Regions from separate parts of the Paenibacillus sp. JJ1722 genome, predicted to be linked through region 2. Evidence: riboswitches for the same ligand, from Rfam matches in the RefSeq annotation. Region 2 holds a riboswitch; the other holds the start of a gene.
The links. A riboswitch is a leader RNA that binds a small molecule or an ion and turns the genes downstream of it on or off. The one in region 2 is predicted to bind cyclic di-GMP.
Positions count from the first base shown of each region.

Region 1: it holds a riboswitch for cyclic di-GMP, as region 2 does, so the genes downstream of both, ACM1ND_RS06305 (glycosyl hydrolase) here and ACM1ND_RS01885 (collagen binding domain-containing protein) in region 2, are expected to answer to the same signal.

Region 1 is NZ_CP182500.1:1,432,872-1,437,566, reverse strand. Features, by position in the region: gene ACM1ND_RS06310 (hypothetical protein) at 1-1,127, opposite strand, end outside; gene ACM1ND_RS06305 (glycosyl hydrolase) at 1,176-2,750, opposite strand; cyclic di-GMP riboswitch class I at 2,764-2,844, opposite strand; gene ACM1ND_RS06300 (sugar phosphate nucleotidyltransferase) at 3,000-4,376, opposite strand; gene ACM1ND_RS06295 (hypothetical protein) at 4,632-4,695, opposite strand, start outside.
Region 2 is NZ_CP182500.1:430,335-435,029, reverse strand. Features, by position in the region: gene ACM1ND_RS01895 (DUF445 domain-containing protein) at 1-579, opposite strand, end outside; gene ACM1ND_RS01890 (AraC family transcriptional regulator) at 1,173-2,054, shown strand; cyclic di-GMP riboswitch class I at 2,105-2,185, shown strand; gene ACM1ND_RS01885 (collagen binding domain-containing protein) at 2,379-4,695, shown strand, end outside.

The DNA of each region.
Region 1 (4,695 bases), 1.0 Mb from region 2:
AATTGCTTGCCTTCTGTATTCAACCACTTGGCCACAGCCAGGTTTACCGCCTTGGAGCGATTAAATAATCCAGGTTCGTTATCTACTTCATAATATTGAAGATAAGAACCGTATTTTTTTACATAATCGCGCAACTTTTGCTTGGCCGTCTCTGGTAGAGAACCATCTTTTTGCAGCTTAATATCACCTGTATATAAATACAAAGCAGACGATTGCATATTATACTGCTTTAACGTTTGATAGTAATCATCCACGTCTGTACAGGCCTTGCCCACATTACTGGCACAGGTGACCCTCATGACGTTGCCACTATAAGCAATGCCCAGCCACTTGAGAACGTATGGTAAATGCTTAACTGCACCCTGATCATAATAAAATTCTTTATTGTTCACATTTGTTCCGGTCAGTATATATTTACCGTGTACCGGTTCGGTCGCAGGTGAAGCTAACGTCTCCAAGCTCAAGTCATCCCAAGTCCACCACACATTTTTATCTTCTGCAGAGGAGCAGTATAGGCAGCGCGCTGTCTTTAGCTTGAGTACGTTAACACCGCTTTGCAATTGCTCTTTGGGTATATACAGCTCGTAGTTGTTTTTGAAATTATAAGTACTCCCAGTACCGGAAACCCCGGCAATCTGAATAATACCGGACAGCTGATGATTTGAAAATACAGCCAATTGCGGGACTGCTTTGCCCGCATCCAAAATCCGAACACGGAATATCATACCATTGGGAGGAATCTGATTCAGCTTATACTGGAGTGTCAGTTCAGGGTTCGTGGACGCATTCAAACCGGGAGGAATATCTCCACTGCTGAGCAATACCGGAACTGTTGTACTCTCTGCTTCCGACAATGCTGACAATGATCCTTTAGCAGATGATTCGGTAGAGGCAGCTGCTGTAGAAATATCGATATTATCCCTACCGACCACACCTTTGAATTCCGCTGAAGAGTCATCCCTCTGACCCAGCTTCCATACTGGACTGGCAGCCGCTACTTTATCCGTCTGCAATTCTGCGCTTCTTGAAGGCGTGTATATAAACCAAGCGATCATCGCTATAGCTACGACCGCTAGTAGTCCAGATAAAACTACTGTATACCTATGGGATAACCATTTTTTTATCATATGATCCACCCTCTCTCCTCAAATTTTTTGACCGGGAAAGAGTATCAATCAAGGAAGAAACAAAGCGTTTCCGGGAATCACCGCTTTCGCTTCATGCTGACTTTCCCACATTAGACGTGCCATCGCGTCGCCTTTTTCATCATAGTATTCCACTTTTAAATCTACCATTTTGCCTGCTTCCAAAGTAATACTACCTTTACGCTCTGTCCAGCTTTGTTTGAACCAGCTGTCAATAACCAACTTGCCGTCTACCCATACACGGATACCGTCATCGGATATCGTTGTGAACGTATAGGTCTCGCTATATTGCGGTTTGATTTTACCCGTCCAGCGAACCGAGAACTGATCGGCATTCACCTTTGGATCAGCTGCATTGGCACGCCAGTTGTAGTCCAGCTTGCTATCTGTACGGATCAAAGCAGGACTTCCGCTCAAATTCATATTGTTAAAATATTCGCCCTGCAGCCCGTTCACATATACCCCATCAGGAACGGAAGGAGGAGTCGGAGTCGGGATAGGCTCACTTTGCCCCTCGTCCGGTAAGGTCGGTACGTCTGTCCCAGGTTGTTCGATTGCTGCCAGCCCATTTTTCACATCATCCCGCGTCAAACTCTTCGAATCATTCATATAATCCTGAATTTGATTTGTTGTGTTATTCTCAGTCAGCATCTTGCCCCAAGTCATGGAATATACCCATTTAGGTTGAGCCTGCAATACCTCAGAACTAGGCATCTCACCGTGCTCCCCAATGGCAATCGGCTTATTCCGTGCCAGCCCGAGCAGACCTTCGTAATGACTTTGCTTAAAATCATTGTTGTAAATGTCTACTGCCAAAATGTCCACTTTGTCATCCCCCGGGTATTTTGGGGTATACGGGACAGTATACGAATTGGGCGCATTCGGACTCCATACCCACAGCAGATTGTTCAATTGATGTGTGTTTGTAAAACGGTCATACATGATATTCCATAGCTGATTGAAATTAGTTTTGTTTCCCCACCAGAACCAGTCACCATTCATTTCGTGGTAAGGTCTCCACAAAACCGGAACCCCTGCATCACGAAGCTGCTTTAACGATACAGCGACCTTATCCAGATCGGCAATGAGGAGGTTATACTGCGTAGTACCTGGGGTCACGTATTTGTTGAACTCCGCCTGACTTACTTTCGCCTGTACATTGGCCCAAGTCAGTGGCCTACCTGGTAGCGCTTCATGAAAAGTCATCGTCACAATTCCACCGGATCTGTCCCAACGGATAGCACTATCGACGACATTTTTACGTTGTGCTGCTTCCGTAGCGTCAGATTGACCAGAGATAGCTCCCATCTCATAGCCGTGTACACCAACATATGCCTGACTGATTTTTTGGACCTTGTTACTTAATTCATCTGGACTTTCCAAATAATCATGCTGACCGGTGACTATTTTTTTCCCTGAGATGTTGAGTAAATAATTGTATAGTTCACGGGCCTGAGTAGAAGCGTCCGAATTAACAGGTTGTAATGAAGCGGCATTCGCCACCGACAGAGAATCTCCAAAACCGACGGGCAACAATGAAAAAAGCATAACAACGGGGAGTACATGACGTATCAGTCGATACAGAGGAATAAAATTGAATCTCACTTTCGCTCTTCCTTTCGGTAGCCAGGCTGCCATCCTTGTGGAAGGCCCTTTAGCTTTGCGTACCTGCCTTTCGACAGGGCTGCGTTTATCGTTGGAAGGAGTTTGGATTCCTTCTTACCCTAAGTATCGACTTTTTTTTACCAAAATTTAATAGGTCATGTTCATGAATTTACAGGTTTTCGCCCAATTTCGACAGTTTAGGCTATGAATTTTCATGAATTCGTCTTTTTTTCGTTTTCACGAAAATAATTAGGAGATAAATTGGTGACGGGAAATTTCATTCCAATCCATACAAAAGCGGACAATATCCTCTTCAACCAACTCAGAGCCAGTCTGCACCTCAATAAAATCCACATCGGTCACTGCCAAAATGCTATGCTTCGTCCCTTCAGGGATACGTACTACGTCACCAGCCTTCACTTTGTGCAGCTTCTCATTCAAAATAATTTCCGCTTCACCGCTAATAATGGTCCAGATTTCACTTCGTTTGAAATGAAGCTGGTAGCTGATATTTTTGCCTTTCCGTACGCGGATTCGTTTGGTCAATACCTCGTTACCCTCGTCATACTTGACATAATCCACAACCCGATACTGTCCCCAACGACGTTCTTCATACATTGGACGCTGATCATGAGCCTTGAGCACTTCCTTAATGCGAGGACTTTCTGCCTTATTGGTCACAAGAATGCCATCCGGGCTAGCGGCTACGATCAGATCATTCGTTCCAATGATCGCCACAGGAATGTCTAACTCGTTAATAAGGCTCGTATTGACGCAATCCTCCGTTACTACACCTCTGCCCACTTGTTGATTAGACATTTCTTCTGTGAGCGTATTCCAGGTACCCAAATCCTTCCAAAAACCATCATACGGAAGAACTACGATGTCCTTTTCCTTCTCGACTACTTCATAGTCAAAGCTGATTTTTTCCAGAGATGCGTATTGCTTTTGCATTTCTTCATAATTAAGCGGCAACCCCTTGGATGCCAAGATATCCAGCAAATAACTTAATTTGAATGCAAAAACCCCGCAGTTCCATAGAGCATTGCGTTCAATCAGACGCTCCGCCTGCTCCCGGTCGGGTTTCTCTTGAAAATGGCTCACTTCACGGTAGCCTGTGCTACCTTGAGTGGCATCGTTTTTCGGAATAATGTAACCATATTTCTCTGAAGGATAGGAAGGGACAACCCCGATTAAAGCAAGCTTGCCTTCACTCTCCTGAAGCGTATGTTCCAGCTGGGCTACGGAAGCGAAGAAAGCATCCTCAACATAAGGATCTACAGGCAATATTGCTATAATTTCATCAGGTGAAACACCTGCAATGGAATATAGATAAGTCGCTGTCAGCGCAATCGCAGGAAAGGTGTCTCTGCGTTCCGGCTCAACAATAATGCGCGTATTCGGCCCGACCTGACTCTGGATCATTTCGACCTGTGCTCTCCCTGTCGCAATAAACGAAGATTCTGATAATCCGTTGTCTCCCAATTGTCTCCATACCCGCTGTACCATGGATTCCGAAATCCCCTCCGGGCTCTCCAGCACCTTCAAAAATTGTTTGGAACGGGAATCGTTGGACAAAGGCCATAATCTTTTACCGGAACCACCAGACAAAAGTACGAGCTTCATAACTCTCCACTTCCTCTCTATATTGGTTGGATGATCGTTCTGATGATGAGTTGACTACCCGCTACGGTATGAATTTAATCTTATGATCGCTGTTGGACCGGGATTCATTCGATTGTATAAAATCGTATAAAGGTTTGAATCCCGGTCCAAAGGCGAACACTATCGCTTCTCCAGATTCAAATCCAACCCTTCGCTACTCAAAAAATGTATCATATCGATCATACCTTGTGGTGCAAAAGGCACGACCGGACATTATTAAGTCCGGTCAGCCTGTAAAAATCTCACGCCTTCGGCAACAGCAATGGCGTCTTTGCGTCGC
Region 2 (4,695 bases):
AAGCCAGGACTCGGCTTGCTCCAGCGTGTAATCCAGTGCGCGGCGATCATAGCCCTTCTCGCTGGTTTGACGAGCAAGCGCCTCCAGCAGCGGTCCGGTGTCAAAGTCAGTCACCTGCCGCTTGAGCTCTGCCACGATGACCGGAGCCAATTCCGCGAGCGGGAGCGACTGGACGAGACGCTTGGCAAGAACATCTATGGATGCCGCCGCCTCCGGCGTGCGCATTCCTTTTTCCACACCGCCCAGTACCAAATCGGCCAAACGAATATCTGCAATTTTAGACGCAATGCTGTCTTTGTTTAGCAGGTTATTTTCCACGGTACTCACCAATGCATTCGTGAGCTTGTCCCTATTTTTAGGAAGCAGCGCCGTATGTGGTATCGGAATGCCTAGCGGATGACGGAACAAAGCAGTGACAGCGAACCAGTCTGCCAGTCCCCCTACAAGTCCTGCCTCAAAAGCTCCGGCTAATAAACGAGCCCAGCCATATTGCTGGAAGGGCAATGTGGCTGCAAAGCCTGCCCCTAGAATAACGAGCGACCAAGCCGCTGCGGTTTTCGTACTTTTTGGTTTTCCCATCCTGTAATCCTCCAAACTGACTGTCGAGTAAGTAAAGCACTATACCTGTATTACCCATCATATCATTGCCCGTGTCATTTCCAAAGTTGAAAGCACTTTTGATGAAACGCGCAAGGGCACTTTTTGCGTAATTTTTTATGCATATATCTCTCTTTTTTACATTCATGTTTGTGAACAAAATCACAGTACTGGGCCCAAACTCTTATTTTCAATAATAAGCCTTACGAACCATTTTAACAAAACCAAGTCCCAATTTTTTTAAACCGAAAGGAGAAGTGAACAAGAAAGTTGAATGGGCATAAGATACCTTTTTTCAGTACCATTTTGGTATTTGACCTCAGAAAGGATTTGAATCCATGATAACCCCAGATTCTTTCAACAGCATTCGACTTTTTCATATGGATTATCAGATTAAATATCCATAAAAAGCGAGACTCCCATAAAGCTCACACACATAATTTGATATATAGACATATTTGTTGTGATAAAATAAACTTTTATAAATAGGAAATCATGTTTAATCAGCCATTATATATTGGTAAATCAAACCAAGATATGCTAGATAAAATTGCTTTTTTGTAAAGGAATTGAATATGACAACAGACCAAAAAAACAACGTGGGCCTCTGGAATGGCGATCCGGTCGTAATTGTACGCACTCCCTCCGCTTTTGCCAAGCAATCCCTTTTATATATCCAGGAATTAGGCTACTTCCAAAAAACTTCTGCTTTTACGATGGAAAGGAAAGAACTTGCCTCTTTTTTGCTTGTCTTTACGTTGTCTGGTAAGGGAGAATTACTGTACCGGGGCAAGAAATATATCATAAAACCTCAAGATTTGTTCTTTATTAATTGCGAGGAATATGTTCAATACAGCACCTCCGGTCATGAATCCTGGGAGTATATCAGCCTGTACCTGTATGGCAACCTGATCGAAAATTTTTACGAACAATTTGCCAAGCATAATAAACCGGTCATTTCCATGCATAATCCGCATATTATATTGGATAAGCTCCATGCTCTGATTTGCGGGCAGTCTGACAGAAGTCTTTCCGCTGAGCTGCTAACGTCCAGGCTCATTGGTGAAATACTAATGTGCATTTTGCAACATCCCTATGATCATCCGCATGTGAATGCTGAAACCCTCAGCGAAGTACGCCGGGTACAGCAATATTTGGATCAGTCCTACTGTGAGCGAATAACACTGGACTCGCTGGCAGACATGTTTGAATTAAACAAGTTTAATCTGGCTAAAAATTTCAAAAAGCAGATCGGTTTCTCTCCGATTGATTATCTCATTAATGTCCGTATCACAGCCGCTCAAAGCTGGCTTAAAACCAGTGACATGTCCATTGTGGATATCGCAAGGTACGTAGGGATTCCCAATACGAGCCATTTTATTAACCTATTCAAGGAGCATGTAGGAGAAACACCTCATTCCTTCCGCAAAAAATGGGGGAACCGTTCCAAGTTGTAAATGAGAGGTTACATGAAATCAGTTTGATAGATGATAGACGCACAAGCTATTCAAGTTAATGGCAAAACTGTCGAAAGGCAGTGACGCAAAACTATAGGGCCTTCCTATCCGGATGGCAGCCAGCTACCAGATGAACGAGCTTTTTATTATGTCTTTTTTACATAGATCCATCACAAATTGCTATGCCTCTCTCGAAGAAAGCCCTGATCGCTATGATCAGGGCTTTTTTTCTATTGGGATAGTCATGTCTGCCTAACATGCTGAATATACTAATTTCGAACGAAGCATTGCCATATTACGATGAATAGGAGAATCACTTGGAGCATGAGAACAAAAATAAATGTAATGATCATTGCCTTATTGCTCATTGTCCAAAGCTTTTTCAGCGCAACGCTGGCTTACGCAGATGCTCCAGCCCCAGAACTGCCGCAGAGTGCTGTATCTGATCCTACACCTACCGTTACAGATGCTGTATACGTTGTCCCAAACCTTGAACCTCCTGGGGAGATTCCTTCAAACACGGTCCCCTTCGTTCAAGGAGCAGTCAGTTCAAAGTCTCAACATGATGCAGCTCCGCAGAGCATACTAACGAAGTTGAACCTGACCGACGAAACAGGGCGTGTCATTGATGCGGTATATAGTCCCGGCAGCCAATTCGACATCGGATCAGCCATCCAACTAGGATATGAATGGGAGCTTCCTGACAATACCTATAAGTCAGGGGACACCTTCACCTTTCATTTACCAGAACAGTTTGTCATCTACACTGATATCTCATCTCCGTTAGTCACTACCGATGGAACCGTGGGATACTTCACAGTAGATCGTCAGGGCAAGGTTATCATGACCTTTAACCAATATGTAGAGAATCACTCCAATGTCAGCGGCAAACTACAAGTTAAAACCGAGTTTACGAAAGAAACGGTGAAAGGCAGTACAGAGATCATCATTGCGATTCCGATCAAAGGCGGGGTACAAACGGTCATCGTGAATGTAAAACCCCAGTCAGGGCCAACCCTAAGCAAACAAGGGAAAATAGAGGGCACCAATCAGATCGACTGGACCATTGATGTGAACAAACAACTAAACACCGTAAAGCATGCCCTCATCACCGATCCCATTCCTTCAGGGCTGGAACTCAGAAGAGACTCTATCCGGCTCTATCATCTACAAGTCAATATCGACGGCTCGACCGTTGTTCGAGACCTAGTGAATGCAAGTGAATATGCCATTGAAGCAGATCAAGCCGGGACAGGGTTTGTGATTCGTTTTCAAGACGATAGCATTAACACGGCCTATCAGATTCAATATTCCACGCGTATTATTGGCGATAAAACTCGTTTCTCCAACACAGCAACGCTTTCAGGAGATGCGATAGAGAACGTTGTTGCTACCGCTACTGTTCAGGTGGAACGTGGTGAATTTTTGTCCAAAAAGGTTGAAAAATATGATCATGCCACACAAACACTCTCGTGGGCCATAAGATATAACTTCAGCGAGACAAAAATCCCCGAAGCCAAAGCTCTTTTAATTGATCATTTCAATAAAACTCAAGAATTGCTGCCCGGTTCTTTGAAAGTATTTAAGGGAAACACACTGGAGGAGCTCCCATCGTGGGCGTATACTGTCATCCCAGTTGATTATCCGGACCGCAACGGCTTCAAACTTCAATTCAACTTCGACGTAGATTCAGCCTATACCATCCGATACCAGACTCAAGCCAGAGGCCGTGTCTATGATAATGGAAAAGTTATAAACATCATAACCTCGGATGGAACGCAGAAGATTGTATCGACGGAAATCATAAGCGGAGTTATGACTAAAATGTATGACACACCCAATTACAACACCAAAATCATACCTTGGGTGATTACCATCAATACAGACTTGTACATCATGAAAAATATTGTCATTCAGGATGTGTTTCCAAACGGGGGCTTGGCTTTGTTACCGGACACCCTGAAAATTCAAAGTGTTGACGGAACAACGGAGCTACGTGCGCCCACGGATTATGAGCTGGTTCCGCTATCACAGGACTATAAACAAGGATTTACGCTCATTTTTCATAAAGCCATTCAGAAGGCTTATACAATCAAGTATTCAACCACCTATAATAATGACTGGAAAACGGATACGACGAAGCCCGAGTTTCGTAATAAATCCCATATAGAATACCAGTTTGAAGACGGAGAAAGATCATCGCAAGGAGTGGAGTGCCCGATCTGGCCGGACTTTATGACACAACGAAACGGTGCCAAGCAAGGAAGCTATAATGCAACCTCCAAGCTCATTACCTGGGACATTAAAGCTAACTACAATCGCAAGATTCTGAATCACGCGGAAGTGAGAGACCCCTTGTTGCAAGGTCAGAAGTTACTGCCCGCCTCCGTAAAAGTATACGATATGACCTTGCTGGGATGGTGGGATGGCGTACAAAAAGGGGCTGAAATCCCAGCAGATCAATACACCATTATTCCTCCCTCCGAGCAAAATGGTAATGAATTGCGTATCCAGTTCAAGGAGCAGATACAGACTCCCTACTGGATTACCTTTCAAACTTCATTGGAAGGAGAACTGATTGAAAAAGAAATCCACAATCAAGCCCTTCTACTGGATGGACAAAAAACAGTCTCTGAATGGG